DNA from 3 places in the Helcobacillus massiliensis genome. Region 1 is predicted to be linked to each of the others. Evidence: predicted binding sites of a transcription regulator. Region 1 holds the regulator's gene; each other region holds the start of a gene.

Region 1 (4,503 bases):
CCCGGCGATGACCAGCAGCGTGATGCCGAGAGTGGACAGCCCGGCCGCGGTCGCGAGGAATGCGATGGACAGGTCCCCGATCATCGGCAGGGATGCGATGAGGAACAGGGCGCCGCTCGCGGCGATGACCGCGAGGAACCCGATGACTCGCAGCATCGGCGGGTGGTTGCGCTTCGCGGCCGTCAGCGACCAGATGATCGTGGCGAGCACAGAGATCGCCACGAACGCCCCCACGAACGTGACGTTGATGGTCATGCTGCCCGCCGCGGGCTCCGCATTGATCCGGGAGTAGATCTGATCCAGGGGCATGCCCGGGACGATCCGGGTCGGGTTGAGCGCGAGGATGTCCCAGGCGCCGAGGGCGGCGAAGACGACGGTGGTGAGGATGCCCAGGGCAGTGATCAGCCCCGTGTGAGATCTGTGCATACTGACCATGCTAAGCGGTCAGTCGCCTTCTGCGGTCACCCAATCGATCAGTTCTTCGATCCGGCCGCTCAGAGTCGGCTCCACATCCGCGTAGGACCGCACCTGCTGCAGGATCCGCTGCCAGCCGAGCCCCACGTCCTCCTTCGTGGCATGCGGCCAGCCGAGAGCCGCCAGCGACCCCTGCTTGATGTCCGTGCCCTTGGGAACATGCGGCCATTCGCGCAGGCCCACCCGCTCCGGCTTCACCGCCTGCCAGACGTCCACGTACGGGTGGCCGAGGATCAGCACGTGCTCCCGCGCACCGGGCAGGCGCATCACCTCCTCGGCGATCCGCGTCTCCTTCGACCCGGCGACGAGGTGGTCCACCAGGATCCCGAGCTTCTGCCCGGGACCCGGGCCGAACGCCCGCACCCGCTCGGCGAGGTTGTCGGCGCCGTCCAGCATCTCCACGACCACACCCTCGATCCGCAGGTCATGCCCCCACACCTTCTGCACCAGCTCGGCGTCATGCCGGCCCTCCACCCAGATGCGGGACCCGCGCGCCACCCGCGCCTTCGCGCCCTTCACGTACACGGAGCCGGAGGCGCTGCGCAGACGCTGCCCGGAGCCGCCGGGGGCCGACGGGGTCTGGGCGCGGCGCTGGGGCGGCGTCAGCGTGACGGGCCGACCGTCGATGAGGAACCCGGGGCCGAGGGTGAAGGAGCGCAGCCGGCCGTGCCGGTCCTCCAGCTCGACCACATGAGCGCCGGCGGTCTTCTCCACGCGCGTGATCGCACCCACCCAGCCGGTGGAGGCGTCCTCGACCACGAGGCCGCGCTCGGCGGGCACAGGGGCGGAGGCGGGGCGACGCGGCCGGTGCGGCTGTGCGGTGCCGGCGAGGATGTCGGATCCGTAGCGGTCGAAGGTCATGCGGTGACCGTAGCAAAGCACCGGGCCGACCCCTCAGTGCGGCGCGCCCCGCGCCCGGGCCTGTTCGCTCACAGGGGAGCAGGGGGCCTTGGGGAGGCGCGGCCCTGCCCGATAGGCTGGCACTCGCGCACGCACAGTGCTAAACGGATCGCAGGCAGGACCAGACCAGGAGGGACGCAGTGGACGACCGCAAACTGCACATCCTCGGCGCCATCGTCGAGGACTTCGTCGCCACCCGCGAACCCGTCGGTTCCAAGTCCCTCCTCGAACGGCACGAGCTCGGCGTCTCCGCCGCCACCGTCCGCAACGACATGTCCGTGCTGGAGGATGAGGGCCTCATCACGCAGCCGCACACGTCTGCGGGCCGCATCCCCACCGACAAGGGCTACCGCGTGTTCGTGGACCACGTGGCGCAGGTGAAGCCGCTGTCCGCCCCGGAGAAGCGCGCCATCCGCGCGTTCTTCGACGGCGCCCACGACCTCGACGACCTCCTCACCCGCACGGTCCGCCTCCTCGCCCAGCTCACCCAGCAGGTCGCTGTGGTGCAGTACCCCGCGATCCGGCAGGCGCACGTGCGGCACGTGGAACTGGTGAAGGTGGCCGACACCCTGCTGACCGTCGTGCTCATCACCGACGCCGGCCGCGTGGACCAGCAGACCATCACCCTGGAGCACCCGGCGAGCGCCGAGGAGTACATGGCGCTGCGCGAACGCATCAACCGCGTCTGCATCGGCCGCTCCGTCCTGGACACCCCCTCCTCCTTCGACGACCTCATCGCCTCCCTCCACCCGAGCGAGCAGGACTCCGCCCGGGAGGTCATCGCCTCCCTGACGGAGCTGCTGGACGAACGCCGCGAGGAGAGGGTCGTCATGGCCGGCACCGCGAACCTCGCTCGGGCCGCCCAGCAGGCCGCGGACGTGGAGCCGATGCTGGATGTGCTGGAGGAGAACCTGGTGCTGCTGCGGCTGCTGTCCGCGATGCGCGCCAGCCCCGGCCACGTGGATGTGCTCATCGGTGAGGAGCTCTCCAATGAGGCGCTGTCCCGGGCGGCGCTCGTGGGCACCGCCTACAGCGGCCTCGGGCAGAACGACGCCCCCAGCCGCATCGCAATCCTCGGCCCCAGCCGCATGGACTACGTCACCGGCATTTCGTCCGTCTCCGCCGTCGCCGCCTACATTTCGCGCTTCCTGCGCTGATCCGGCCCCGGCACCGGACGCCCCCGACCATCACACTGCACAGAATCGACAGGACAGGAATCAGTGAACGAGGACTTCTACGAACTGCTCGGCGTCTCCCGCGACGCATCCGCGGAGGACATCAAGCGCGCCTACCGCAAGGCGGCGCGCAAGCTCCACCCGGATGTGAATCCCAGTGAGGACGCCGCGGATCAGATGAAGAAGGTGTCCCAGGCGTACGAGACGCTGTCCAACCCGGAGAAGCGCCGCATGTACGACATGGGCGGTGGAACCGGCGGCTTCGGCGGCTTCGGTGGCTTCGGCGGCGGTGGAGCCTCGTTCGACTTCTCCGACATCTTCGACATGTTCACCGGCGGCCAGGGCCGCGCCCAGGGCCCGATCCCGCGTCAGCGCCGCGGCAACGACATCCTGCGCCGCGTGGCGGTCTCCCTCGACGACATCGTGTTCGGCTCCGAAGCCGAGGTCGACTTCCGCACCGCGGTGGCCTGCACCCGCTGCAGCGGCTCCTGCTGCGAACCCGGGACCAGTCCCAGCCGCTGCTCCACCTGCTCCGGCACCGGCCACGTGCAGCGCGTCACCCAGTCGCTGCTCGGCCAGATGGTGCAGATGGCTCCGTGCTCCGTGTGCCACGGCCACGGCGACGTCATCGAGAACCCCTGCACGGAGTGCTCCGGCCACGGCCGGGTCCAGCAGAAGCGCACCATCACGGTGACGATCCCGTCGGGCCTGGAGAACGGCACCCGCATCCAGCTGCGCGGCGAAGGCGAAGTCGGCGAGGCCGCCGGCCCCTCCGGCGACCTGTTCGTGGAGATCGCCATCGAGGATCACGACACCTTCCACCGCGACGGCACGAACCTCATCGCCCGCATCACCGTGTCCATGGTGGCGGCTGCCCTCGGCACCACCATCACCCTGCCCACGTTCGACGGCGACAAGGAGGTGCAGATCCGCCCGGGCACGCAGCCCGGTGAGATCATCACCCTCGACGGCCTCGGCATCACCCAGTTCCGCTCCGACAAGCGCGGCGACATCCACCTGGATGTCGACGTGGAGATCCCCACGAAGCTGTCCCGCGAGCAGCAGGACCTGCTGCGGCAGTTCGCCGATGCCCGCGACGAACCGGACGTGGCCGAGGCGCCCCGCAATGCCGCGAACGAGCCCCGAACTGCCGGGCGCAAGTCCCGGTTCTCCAAGCTCCGCGACCGTCTCCGCGACCTGTGACCGCGCTCAGCTTCCTGCTGCCGGACGGCGCCCTGGAGGGGCACCGTGCCGGCGACTCGATCACGGTGGACGGCGATGAGGGCCGCCACGGCGCCGCCGTGGTGCGTCTGCGCGCGGGGGAGGACGTGCTGCTGACCGACCCCGTCGGCCGGCAGGCGGCGGCGCGCGTCACCGCCACCACGAAGACCCGCTTCACCGCGGAGCTCACCGCTGAACCCGCCGATGCCCCGGCGCCGCGCCCCCGGATCACCCTGGTGCAGGCGCTCGCCAAGGGCGGCCGGGACGAGAGCGCGGTGGAGAGCAGCGTCGAACTGGGCGCCGACGCCGTCCTCGCATGGCAGGCGGGCCGCTCCATCGTCCGCTGGCAGGGCGCGAAGAAGGTCAAGGGCGTCGCCAAATGGGAGGCGACGGTGCGCAACGCCGTCAAACAGTCCCGCCGCCCCATTCTCCCGCGTGTGGAGGGCGTGGTCACCACCGCCGAACTCGCGGAGCGGATCCGTGAGGGGGAGGCCGACGGGTGCCGCGCGATCGTTCTGCACGAAGCCGAACAGCGTCCCCTCACCACCATCACCGACGCCCTCGCCGATGCCCGCGACATCCTCATCGTGGTGGGCCCCGAAGGCGGCATCAGCAGCGAGGAGCTCGACCAGCTGCAGGCCGCCGGTGCCCTCAGCTGCGTGCTCGGCACCAGCGTGCTGCGCGCATCCACCGCCGGGCCGGCCGCGATCGCGGTGCTGTCCGCCGCTCTCGG
Region 2 (4,503 bases), 590 kb from region 1:
CCCTGTGGCTGCTCGGACTGCTGCCGGTGCTGGTGTCCCTCACCAGCCTGCTGGACGGTGCTGACCCGTTGAGGCGCCGCGCGCGCCTCGCGCAGCGTCGATAGTCTGGGCCCATGCGCATCCTGCACCTCACCGACACGCACATCAGCGCGGCGGACCCCAGTGGAGGACCGGTCCTCCACCAGGGGCGGATCGACGCCCGCGCCGCCCTCGACGGCGTTCTGACCAGGCTCGCGGACATCGGCCCGCTCGATGCGGTCGTCCACTCCGGTGATGCCTCCGATGACGGCTCCGAGGACTCCTACCGCCACCTCGAGCGCGTGATCGGCGACTTCGCCCGCGCCCACGGCGCCGAGCACACCATCGCGATGGGCAACCACGATGTGCCCGCGGGCTGGAATGCCGCGACGGGGCTGCCCACGGTGCGCTGCCAACGGGTCGGCGACGGCCGCATCATCACTCTGGACACCTCAGTTCCGCGCGCGGGATACGGCCACGTGGGCGCCGAGCAGCGGGAGGAGGTCGCAGCGATCCTCACCGAGAGCGTCGACGGGCCGACCATCGCCGTGCTGCACCACCCGCCCTTCCCCGTCACCTCCCGACTGTTCCAGGCGCTCAGCCTCGACGGCCTGGACGAGCTGCGCGAGCTGCTGGAGGGCCGCGTGGACCTGATCCTCTCCGGCCATCTGCACGCCGCGACCAGCGGCCGGCTGGGGAGCGTGCCGGTGCACGTGGCGCCGGGCATCGTCAACGTCACGGATCCGTCGGCCGCGCTCGCCGGCGAGGCGGGGGAGAAGGAGGTCGCGCTCGGCCTCAGCGGCGCCAGCCTCGTGGATGTTGGGGCCGACGGGTGCCGCATTCAGTCGTTCCACTGGCCGAACGCAGGGGACACCGGCGAGGTGACCGAGCCGGTCTACTCGTTCGATGCCGACACGATCACCCGGATCGTGGAAGCAGCGGGCCGGAAGTGAATTCCCGAACCACACGGTTCGCATTCCCGCAGCGAAGATCTGTTCACTCAGATGAATGAATGATGAATGGGAAGAATCTCTGCGGCGAATAGTCGGTGCGGCGGATTCGTTCGGCCGGGCTTCGGGCATGAAGAACGCCACCTGGGTCAACCAGGTGGCGCTGCAGCGTACTGACGGGGAGGGCGGCTCAGCGACCGATGCCGAGAGCGGTGACGCCCTGTGCGGTGTGGCTGTGGGCGATGGCCGCGACGTTCGAGTTGTGGCGCGAACCGGGGACCACGCTGCCGCGCTCCACGTCCTGGCCGACCATCTTGCGGCTCAGGTTGCCGAAGAAGCGCTCGGTCCAGCGAGCGGACTTGGTGGATGCTGCTGCGTTCTGCATAACGAATGCCCCTTCCTCGCCGATTCCCCATCGGCCTCTGCCAAAGCTTGTGACTCCATTCTAAAGAGGCCGAGTCGCCCGCCCCAAGCGAATTGTGAGCCGCAGAACCCTGTGATCCCCGTCTGTGGCGCAGCTCTATGAAACGAGTCTCCCCGGGTGGGACCAGGGTCCCCATTCGGGCCCTGCCGGAGCGCAGGTCGGGAGTGCTGAGCATCTCGCAGGGGCAGTCGGTTCACCGTTGGCGAACGGGTGCGGGCGCAGTTGGCACTCGTGTTGCATGAGTGCCAATGCCGCCACTAGGCTGACCGCATTGGCAGTCTCCGCCGGAGAGTGCCAGCCAGTGGATTCGGGCCGGTCGGCACCGCGACGACGACCGCCCCACCGATGGATCCGCTGATCTCTGATCATCAAGAGTCAAAGGAGAGAGGTCGCATGTCGGTCTCCATTAAGCCCCTCGAGGACCGTGTCGTCGTCAAGCCGCTCGAAGCCGAGCAGGTCACTGCATCGGGCCTGATCATTCCGGACACCGCGAAGGAGAAGCCCCAGGAGGGCGAGGTCGTCGCCGTCGGCGAGGGCCGCTTCGACGACAAGGGCCAGCGCGTCCCCATGGACGTCAAGCTCGGCGACAAGGTCGTGTTCTCCAAGTACGGCGGCACCGAGCTCAAGTACGGCTCCGAGGAGTACCTCGTTCTGAGCCAGCGTGACATCCTCGCAATCATCGAAGGCTGATTCCATCCATGGCTAAAGACATCATCTACGACGAGGACGCACGCCGCGCGCTCGAGCGCGGCGTCGACCGCCTCGCCGACACCGTCAAGGTGACCCTCGGCCCCAAGGGCCGCAACGTCGTCCTCGACAAGAAGTGGGGCGCCCCCACCATCACCAACGACGGCGTGACCATCGCCCGCGAGGTGGAGCTCGAGGACCCGTTCGAGGATCTCGGCGCTCAGCTCGCCAAGGAGGTCGCCACCAAGACCAACGACGTCGCCGGTGACGGCACCACCACCGCAACGGTCCTCGCCCAGGCGCTCGTCCACGAGGGCCTGCGCAACGTGGCCTCCGGCGCTGCCCCGGCCGGCCTCAAGCGCGGCATGGAGAAGGCCGTCCAGGCGCTCTCCGACCGCCTCGCTGAGAACGCCATCGAGATCTCCTCGAAGGACCAGATCGCGAGCGTGGCCGCCGTGTCCTCCCAGGACCGCGAGATCGGCGAGCTGCTCGCCGAAGCGTTCGAGAAGGTCGGCAAGGACGGCGTCATCACCGTGGAGGAGTCCTCCACCACGGCGCTGGAGCTGGACTTCACCGAGGGCATGCAGTTCGACAAGGGCTTCATCTCCCCGCACTTCGTCACCGATGCGGACCGCCAGGAAGTCGTCCTCGAGGACGCCTACGTCCTGATCAACCAGGGCAAGATCTCCAACGTGCAGGACCTCCTGCCGCTGCTGGAGAAGGTCGTCGAGACCGGCAAGCCGCTGTTCATCATCTCCGAGGACGTCGAGGGCGAAGCCCTCGCCACCCTCGTGGTCTCCAAGCTGCGCGGCTCCTTCAAGGGCGCCGCCGTGAAGGCCCCGGCCTTCGGCGACCGCCGCAAGGCCATGATGCAGGACATCGCCACCCTCACCGGTGCGCAGGTCATCACCCCGGACCTCGGTCTGGACCTGAAGACCGCCACCCTGGCTGATCTCGGCACCGCCTCGCGCGTCGTCATCACCAAGGACGCCACCACCATCGTCGGCGGCGCCGGCGATGACGAGGCCGTGGCCGACCGCGTCGCCCAGATCAAGTCGGAGATCCAGAACACCGACTCCGACTGGGACCGCGAGAAGCTGCAGGAGCGCCTCGCGAAGCTGTCCGGCGGCGTGTCCGTCATCAAGGTCGGCGCTCACACCGAGGTGGAGCTCAAAGAGAAGAAGATGCGCATCGAGGATGCTGTTGCGGCCACCCGCGCAGCGATCGAAGAGGGCATCGTCTCCGGCGGCGGCTCCGCCATCGTGCAGGCAGCCACCGTGCTCGAGGACGACCTCGGCCTCGAAGGCGATGAAGCAGTCGGCGTGCGCGCTGTCGCCAAGGCCGTTGTGGAGCCGCTGCGCTGGATCGCCGAGAACGCCGGCCTCGAAGGCTACGTCGTGGTGGAGAAGGTCAAGCAGGCGCCGATCGGCACCGGCCTGAACGCCGCCACCGAAGAGTACGAGGATCTGGCGGCAGCCGGCATCATCGACCCGGTGAAGGTGACCCGCAACGCCCTGCGCAATGCGGCCTCCATCGCCGGTCTCGTGCTCACCACCGAGACCCTCGTGGTCGACAAGCGCGAGGACGAGGACGAGGACTGATCTCCGCCCCCGCTGCACAGGCGCCTGAGGCGCTCGTGTGAGACCCCTATCCGAACCCCCGGCAGAAGATGCCGGGGGTTCGGTCCTTCTGTAGCCTGGGTCAGTCATCGGGCGAGCAGCGACGACGCGCCGCCCCCAGTAAACCAACCCCCTCACTGCTGACCGTGGGAGCCGGTCCGCGCTTCAGTGCGCCCACCGACTCACCACCGCGCCCCACCACTGCGCCGCCGTCCCGGAAGGCGCACGGGCGCCCGACCTGAGACGGCTGCGCACCCGCGCGCCAGCAGTGACCGATTGCGCTGCGGCCCCTCCTCGCGGCGCTGAAGTCAGGAGTCGAATGAGAAGCACAGATCCCGAGGACCACGACGCTGCGGTGCCGCCCGAGAACGACCCCCACGTCATCGAGCGTGAGTCCTACGGCGGCACCCGTCGGAACCCCGAGCGCGAGGCCCGCCTCGCCCGCCGGGACGCCGAGCGCCCGCCCCGCGACCAGGAGGAGCTGCAGCACCGCGGCCCCACCGACCTCGCCGAGTCCGGTCCCCGCCTGAACCGCCTCGTGTTCGGGGTGTCCTCCGCCGTGATCCTGGCGTTCAGCCTGTGGGCGATCTTCCTGCCGGACAACGCGCAGAACACCATGGCGGCGATCGTCGACTGGATCGCGGAGAACGTCGGCTGGTTCTACGTCCTCACCGTCACCGTCGTCATCGGCTTCGTGATCAAGGTGGCCGTGTCGAAGGAGGGCTCGGTCCGCATCGGGCCCGACCACTCCCGCCCCGAGTACAAGCTCTTCACCTGGGTGGCGATGCTGTTCGCCGCCGGTGTC
Region 3 (4,503 bases), 670 kb from region 1:
ACGACGACCACCGCTTCACCGCGACCGGGTTCGTCAACGGCACCCCCGGGTTCATGGCGCCGGAACAGGTGACGGAGGGCGCGTTCTCCGCCGCGGTCGATGTGTGGGCGGCGGCGTCGGTCGCGCTGGACTGTCTGGCGCCGCGCCAGCGCATCCCGAACTCGGCGCAGACGTCGTTCGACGCCCTGAGCCATCACGTCGGGTCCATCATGCGGCCCGCGGGGGCGAGCAGCGAGCAGGCCGCGCTGATCATGGCGATGCTGGACCCGGATCCGCTGCGGCGCCCGTCGGCCGCGCAGGTGCGGGACGCGATCCCGCCGATGCCGCCGGAGCTGGCCGCGCAGGCCCGCACCGCGACCGGGGCTGTCGTGCAGGTGGGCTCACCCGCGGCGGACGACACCACCGTGCAGTCCCGGGCCGCGCAGCCGACGGGCGCCACCTCGGCGCAGCCCAGCGCGCCGACGGCCCCCTCCGCCATCGAGTCCGCGCCCGGTGGAGGCGCGGCGGGCGGCAACCGCGCAGAGGCGCTCGGCGCTGCGGCGGCCGCGCAGGCGGCGCGTGCGCGCCAGCAGGACGCTCCGACGGCCCAGAGCAGTCCGACAGCCGCGGACAGCCCGACGGTCCTGAACAGTCCGACGGGCGCCACGCAGATCGTCGACGACAGCGCGGGCCGCACCCGCACGCCGGTTCTCCCGGTCGATCAGACCGACGCCCGGCTCGGCCTCGGATCCACTGCCGCCCCGGCCGCCACTCCCGCGCCGGCCTTCAGCCCCGTCGCCGGAGCAGGGTTCGCCCCCATCACTGCCGCGCCGCGCGGGCCGCGCCGTCTCGGGCTCGGCATCGCGCTGGCACTCGCGGCGGTGCTCGCCCTCGCTGGGGCCATCACGATGCTGGTGGTGGGGCTGACGATGAACCCCGGCGACGCCGCGAACGACGCGCTCGCCGTGCAGGCGGCACCGGTCAGGAGCGTCGGCGCAGCGCAGTGAACGCCGTGATGCCCGACCCGACGGCGACCAGACCGAGGACGCCCGCGCCGACGAACAGGCCACGGCGCAGCCATGTCGCCCGGCTGACCGCCTGCTCCTGTTCGGCGCGGGTCTTCCCGTAGTCCACGTCCGCGTTCTCACCGGCGGTGCCGTCCACCGCGAGGGTGAGGACCACGCGGCGCGGCTTCGTCGTGTCCGGTTCGTCCGACGCGTCGGCCTTCGTGCTGAGCTGCAGGGTGTGGGTGCCGCCCAACCAGTTCGAGGCCTGCTCCTTGTCCGCATCCGTCCTCTGGTTGCCGAGCGTGACCGGGGTGGGCATCGCGCTGCCCAGGTAGTCGCCGGTGCTGGAATCGAGGTTGACCGTGGTGGACGCGTTCTCGTCCGGGTCGTACACCTCCTGACCGAGCGGATTCAGGATCATCACCTCGGCCTGTTTCCACGTTCCCTCGACCTCGCCGGCGTCAAGCGGCGAGATCGACCAGGACAGGCGCTGCCCCTCGTTCACGTCCACGCCGGCGATCCGTGTCTCACCGGGCCGCAGTTCGATCACGTAGGAGCCGGGCTTCAGGATCGGGGCGCTGTTGCGGGAGCGGCCCAGCGCTGTGACGTCGTCCTTCGCGGACCCGGCCGTGGGTGCGGGAACGGCCGGCTCGTCGTCCCACTCCGGTTCGGGCGGCATCGGGCTCGGCGCGGGTGCCTCGACGGCGAACACCAGCTCCATCGGCATCGTCTCGGACTGCTTGAGGTTGCCTTCGCGCGTCACCTTCGCGACGAACTCACCGGGTTCGCACTCACCGTCCTCACCGGTGCCGGCAACGGTCGAGACAGCAGTGGCGCGCTGGGGTGCATCCGCGATGTTGGGGAAGCTGAACCCGTTGCTCGTCCACTTCGCGCAGTCGTTGCCGTGCCCGTCGGTCAGTTCGATCGTGGACTTCACACTGTCCGAGGTCGTCGGCGTCGCCTTCGGGCTGGGGGTCGGCACGAGCGCGCCGGTCACAATGAGGCGCTCACCCTTCTTCAGCGTGACCCGGTAGTGCTTCGTCTCCTTCATGGTGCCCCAGCCCTGGTCCTTCCCGGCGGTGAAGGAGTCGAGGTACCGGCCGGGCTCGACCGAGGGCGCGCCGGCGAACGAGGACCCACCGGAGATGGGGGAGCCGTCGGCCTCATACCCGCGGTCGTCCGCGGCGGGTGCGTCCTTCGCGGAGCGTGCAGCCGGTGCGCTGGGCGCAGAGGCGGAGCGGGGCGCCGTGGTCGGCGCGGCAGCGGCGGGCAGCGCGGAGGCGGTCGCCAGGACGAGGGCGGCGGTCAGCGCAGCGGCAGGCCGACGGGTGATGGGCGGCCGACGGAAACCGGGCTGCGACATGGGCGCTCCTCAGTGGCTCGGAAGTGTGCCCTCTCAGGGTGCCACTGATCACCCCGCCGTGTCGCGTTGGGACGGTGGGGAGAAGTCCGACGGGTGCCGCACGCAGCCCTGCGCTGGCGCCCCGTCGGCCCGTGCGCGCCCCGCGGATCGGCGTGTCCGCTGACAGCGCAGAGGAGGCCCCCGGGAAGCATTAGCACTCTCAGCGTGCGAGTGCTTATGATGGCCTGGCACTCATGCCGAACGAGTGACAGGATCCGCCGGGTGGAACCGGGGGCGCTGCACCCGTCGGCAGGAGATCCGGCAGCGGTGAGATGCCGCCCGAGCGTGACCAGAACGCCCCGGGCGCCATCGTCCGTCGCGGGCATCGCTCCGGAACCAGAACAGAACACGGGAGAATTTCCACATGGCAAAGCTCATCGCCTTTGACGAGGAAGCTCGCCGCGGTCTCGAGTCGGGCATGAACCAGCTCGCAGACGCCGTGAAGGTCACCCTGGGCCCGAAGGGACGCAACGTCGTCCTGGAGAAGTCCTGGGGCGCCCCGACCATCACGAACGACGGCGTGTCCATCGCGAAGGAAATCGAACTCGAGGATCCGTACGAGAAGATCGGCGCGGAGCTCGTCAAGGAAGTCGCGAAGAAGACCGACGACGTCGCCGGTGACGGCACCACCACCGCCACCGTCCTCGCCCAGGCACTCGTCCGCGAGGGCCTGCGCAACGTGGCCGCCGGCGCCAACCCGATCGCTCTGAAGCGCGGCATCGACAAGGCCGTCACCGCGGTCACCGAGAAGCTCGTGGGCCAGGCCGTGGAGATCGAGTCCAAGGAGCAGATCTCCAACACCGCCGCCATCTCCGCTGCTGACCCGGCCATCGGCGAGCTCATCGCCGAAGCGCTCGACAAGGTCGGCAAGGAAGGCGTCATCACCGTTGAGGACTCCAACACCACCGGTCTGGAGCTCGAGCTCACCGAGGGCATGCGCTTCGACAAGGGCTTCATCTCGCCCTACTTCGTGACCGACGCCGAGCGTCAGGAGGCGGTCCTGGAGGACCCGTACATCCTGCTCACCTCCGGCAAGGTCTCCAACATGAAGGACCTGCTGCCGATCCTGGACAAGGTCATCCAGTCCGGCAAGCCGCTGCTGATCATCGCTGAGGACGTGGACGGCGAAGCCCTCCCGGCCCTCGTGGTGAACAAGCTGCGCGGCGTGTTCAAGTCCGTCGCTGTGAAGGCACCGGGCTTCGGCGATCGCCGCAAGGCGATGCTGCAGGACATGGCCACCCTCACCGGCGGCACCGTCATCTCCGAGGAGGTCGGCCTCACCCTCGAGGGTGCGGACCTCGACTCCCTCGGTCGTGCCCGCAAGGTTGTCGTCACCAAGGACGAGACCACCATCGTTGAGGGCGCCGGCGACGCCGACCAGATCTCCGGTCGCGTCAACCAGATCCGGGCTGAGATCGAGAACTCCGACTCGGACTACGACCGCGAGAAGCTGCAGGAGCGCCTCGCGAAGCTCGCCGGCGGCGTCGCCGTCATCAAGGCGGGCGCAGCCACCGAGGTGGAGCTCAACGAGCGCAAGCACCGCATCGAGGACGCCGTGCGCAACGCCAAGGCCGCTGTCGAAGAGGGCATCGTCGCCGGTGGCGGCGTGGCCCTTCTGCAGGCCGGCAAGGAAGCCTTCGAGACCCTGGACCTCCAGGGCGACGAGGCGACCGGCGCGAAGATCGTCCAGGTCGGTGTTGAGGCACCGCTGAAGCAGATCGCCGTCAACGCCGGCCTCGAGGGCGGCGTTGTGGCGGAGAAGGTCAAGGGCCTGCCCGTGGGCGAGGGCCTGAACGCTGCAACCGGCGAGTACGAGAACCTCATCGCTGCAGGCGTTCTCGACCCGGTGAAGGTGACCCGTTCCGCTCTGCAGAACGCCGCCTCCATCGCCGGCCTGTTCCTCACCACCGAAGCCGTGGTCGCGGACAAGCCGGAGAAGGTCGATCCGGCCGCTGCCGCCGGCGGCATGGACGGCATGGGAGGCATGGGCGGCATGATGTGATCCCCTCGGGGTCACTCACCGCTCAGCCCGACCGGTCGGCGCTCGCCTCGGCGTTCGCCTCGCGGCTCGTGCCGGCCGACTGAGCCACGGGAACCGCCCGGTTCTGCCCCTTT

What was found. Region 1 encodes HrcA, which represses chaperone genes, less so after heat shock. Its sites were predicted from a motif close to TTNGCACTCGNNNNNNNCGAGTGCNAA; they were not measured.
Region 2: a site for HrcA is predicted at 1,615-1,641, ahead of groES (co-chaperone GroES). Genes of this name have one in related genera too.
Region 3: a site for HrcA is predicted at 2,540-2,566, ahead of groL (chaperonin GroEL). Genes of this name have one in related genera too.

What each region holds. Positions count from the first base shown of each region.
Region 1 covers NZ_CP136959.1:1,187,675-1,192,177, reverse strand. The annotation lists gene R3I40_RS05540 (hypothetical protein) at 1-426, opposite strand, end outside; gene R3I40_RS05535 (DUF3097 domain-containing protein) at 445-1,335, opposite strand; gene hrcA (heat-inducible transcriptional repressor HrcA) at 1,515-2,531, shown strand; gene dnaJ (molecular chaperone DnaJ) at 2,595-3,752, shown strand; gene R3I40_RS05520 (16S rRNA (uracil(1498)-N(3))-methyltransferase) at 3,749-4,503, shown strand, end outside.
Region 2 covers NZ_CP136959.1:1,772,709-1,777,211, reverse strand. The annotation lists gene R3I40_RS08260 (hypothetical protein) at 1-104, shown strand, start outside; gene R3I40_RS08255 (metallophosphoesterase family protein) at 114-971, shown strand; gene R3I40_RS08250 (hypothetical protein) at 1,159-1,353, opposite strand; gene groES (co-chaperone GroES) at 1,786-2,082, shown strand; gene groL (chaperonin GroEL) at 2,091-3,680, shown strand; gene betT (choline BCCT transporter BetT) at 4,018-4,503, shown strand, end outside.
Region 3 covers NZ_CP136959.1:1,852,987-1,857,489, reverse strand. The annotation lists gene R3I40_RS08605 (serine/threonine-protein kinase) at 1-986, shown strand, start outside; gene R3I40_RS08600 (hypothetical protein) at 961-2,349, opposite strand; gene groL (chaperonin GroEL) at 2,753-4,390, shown strand.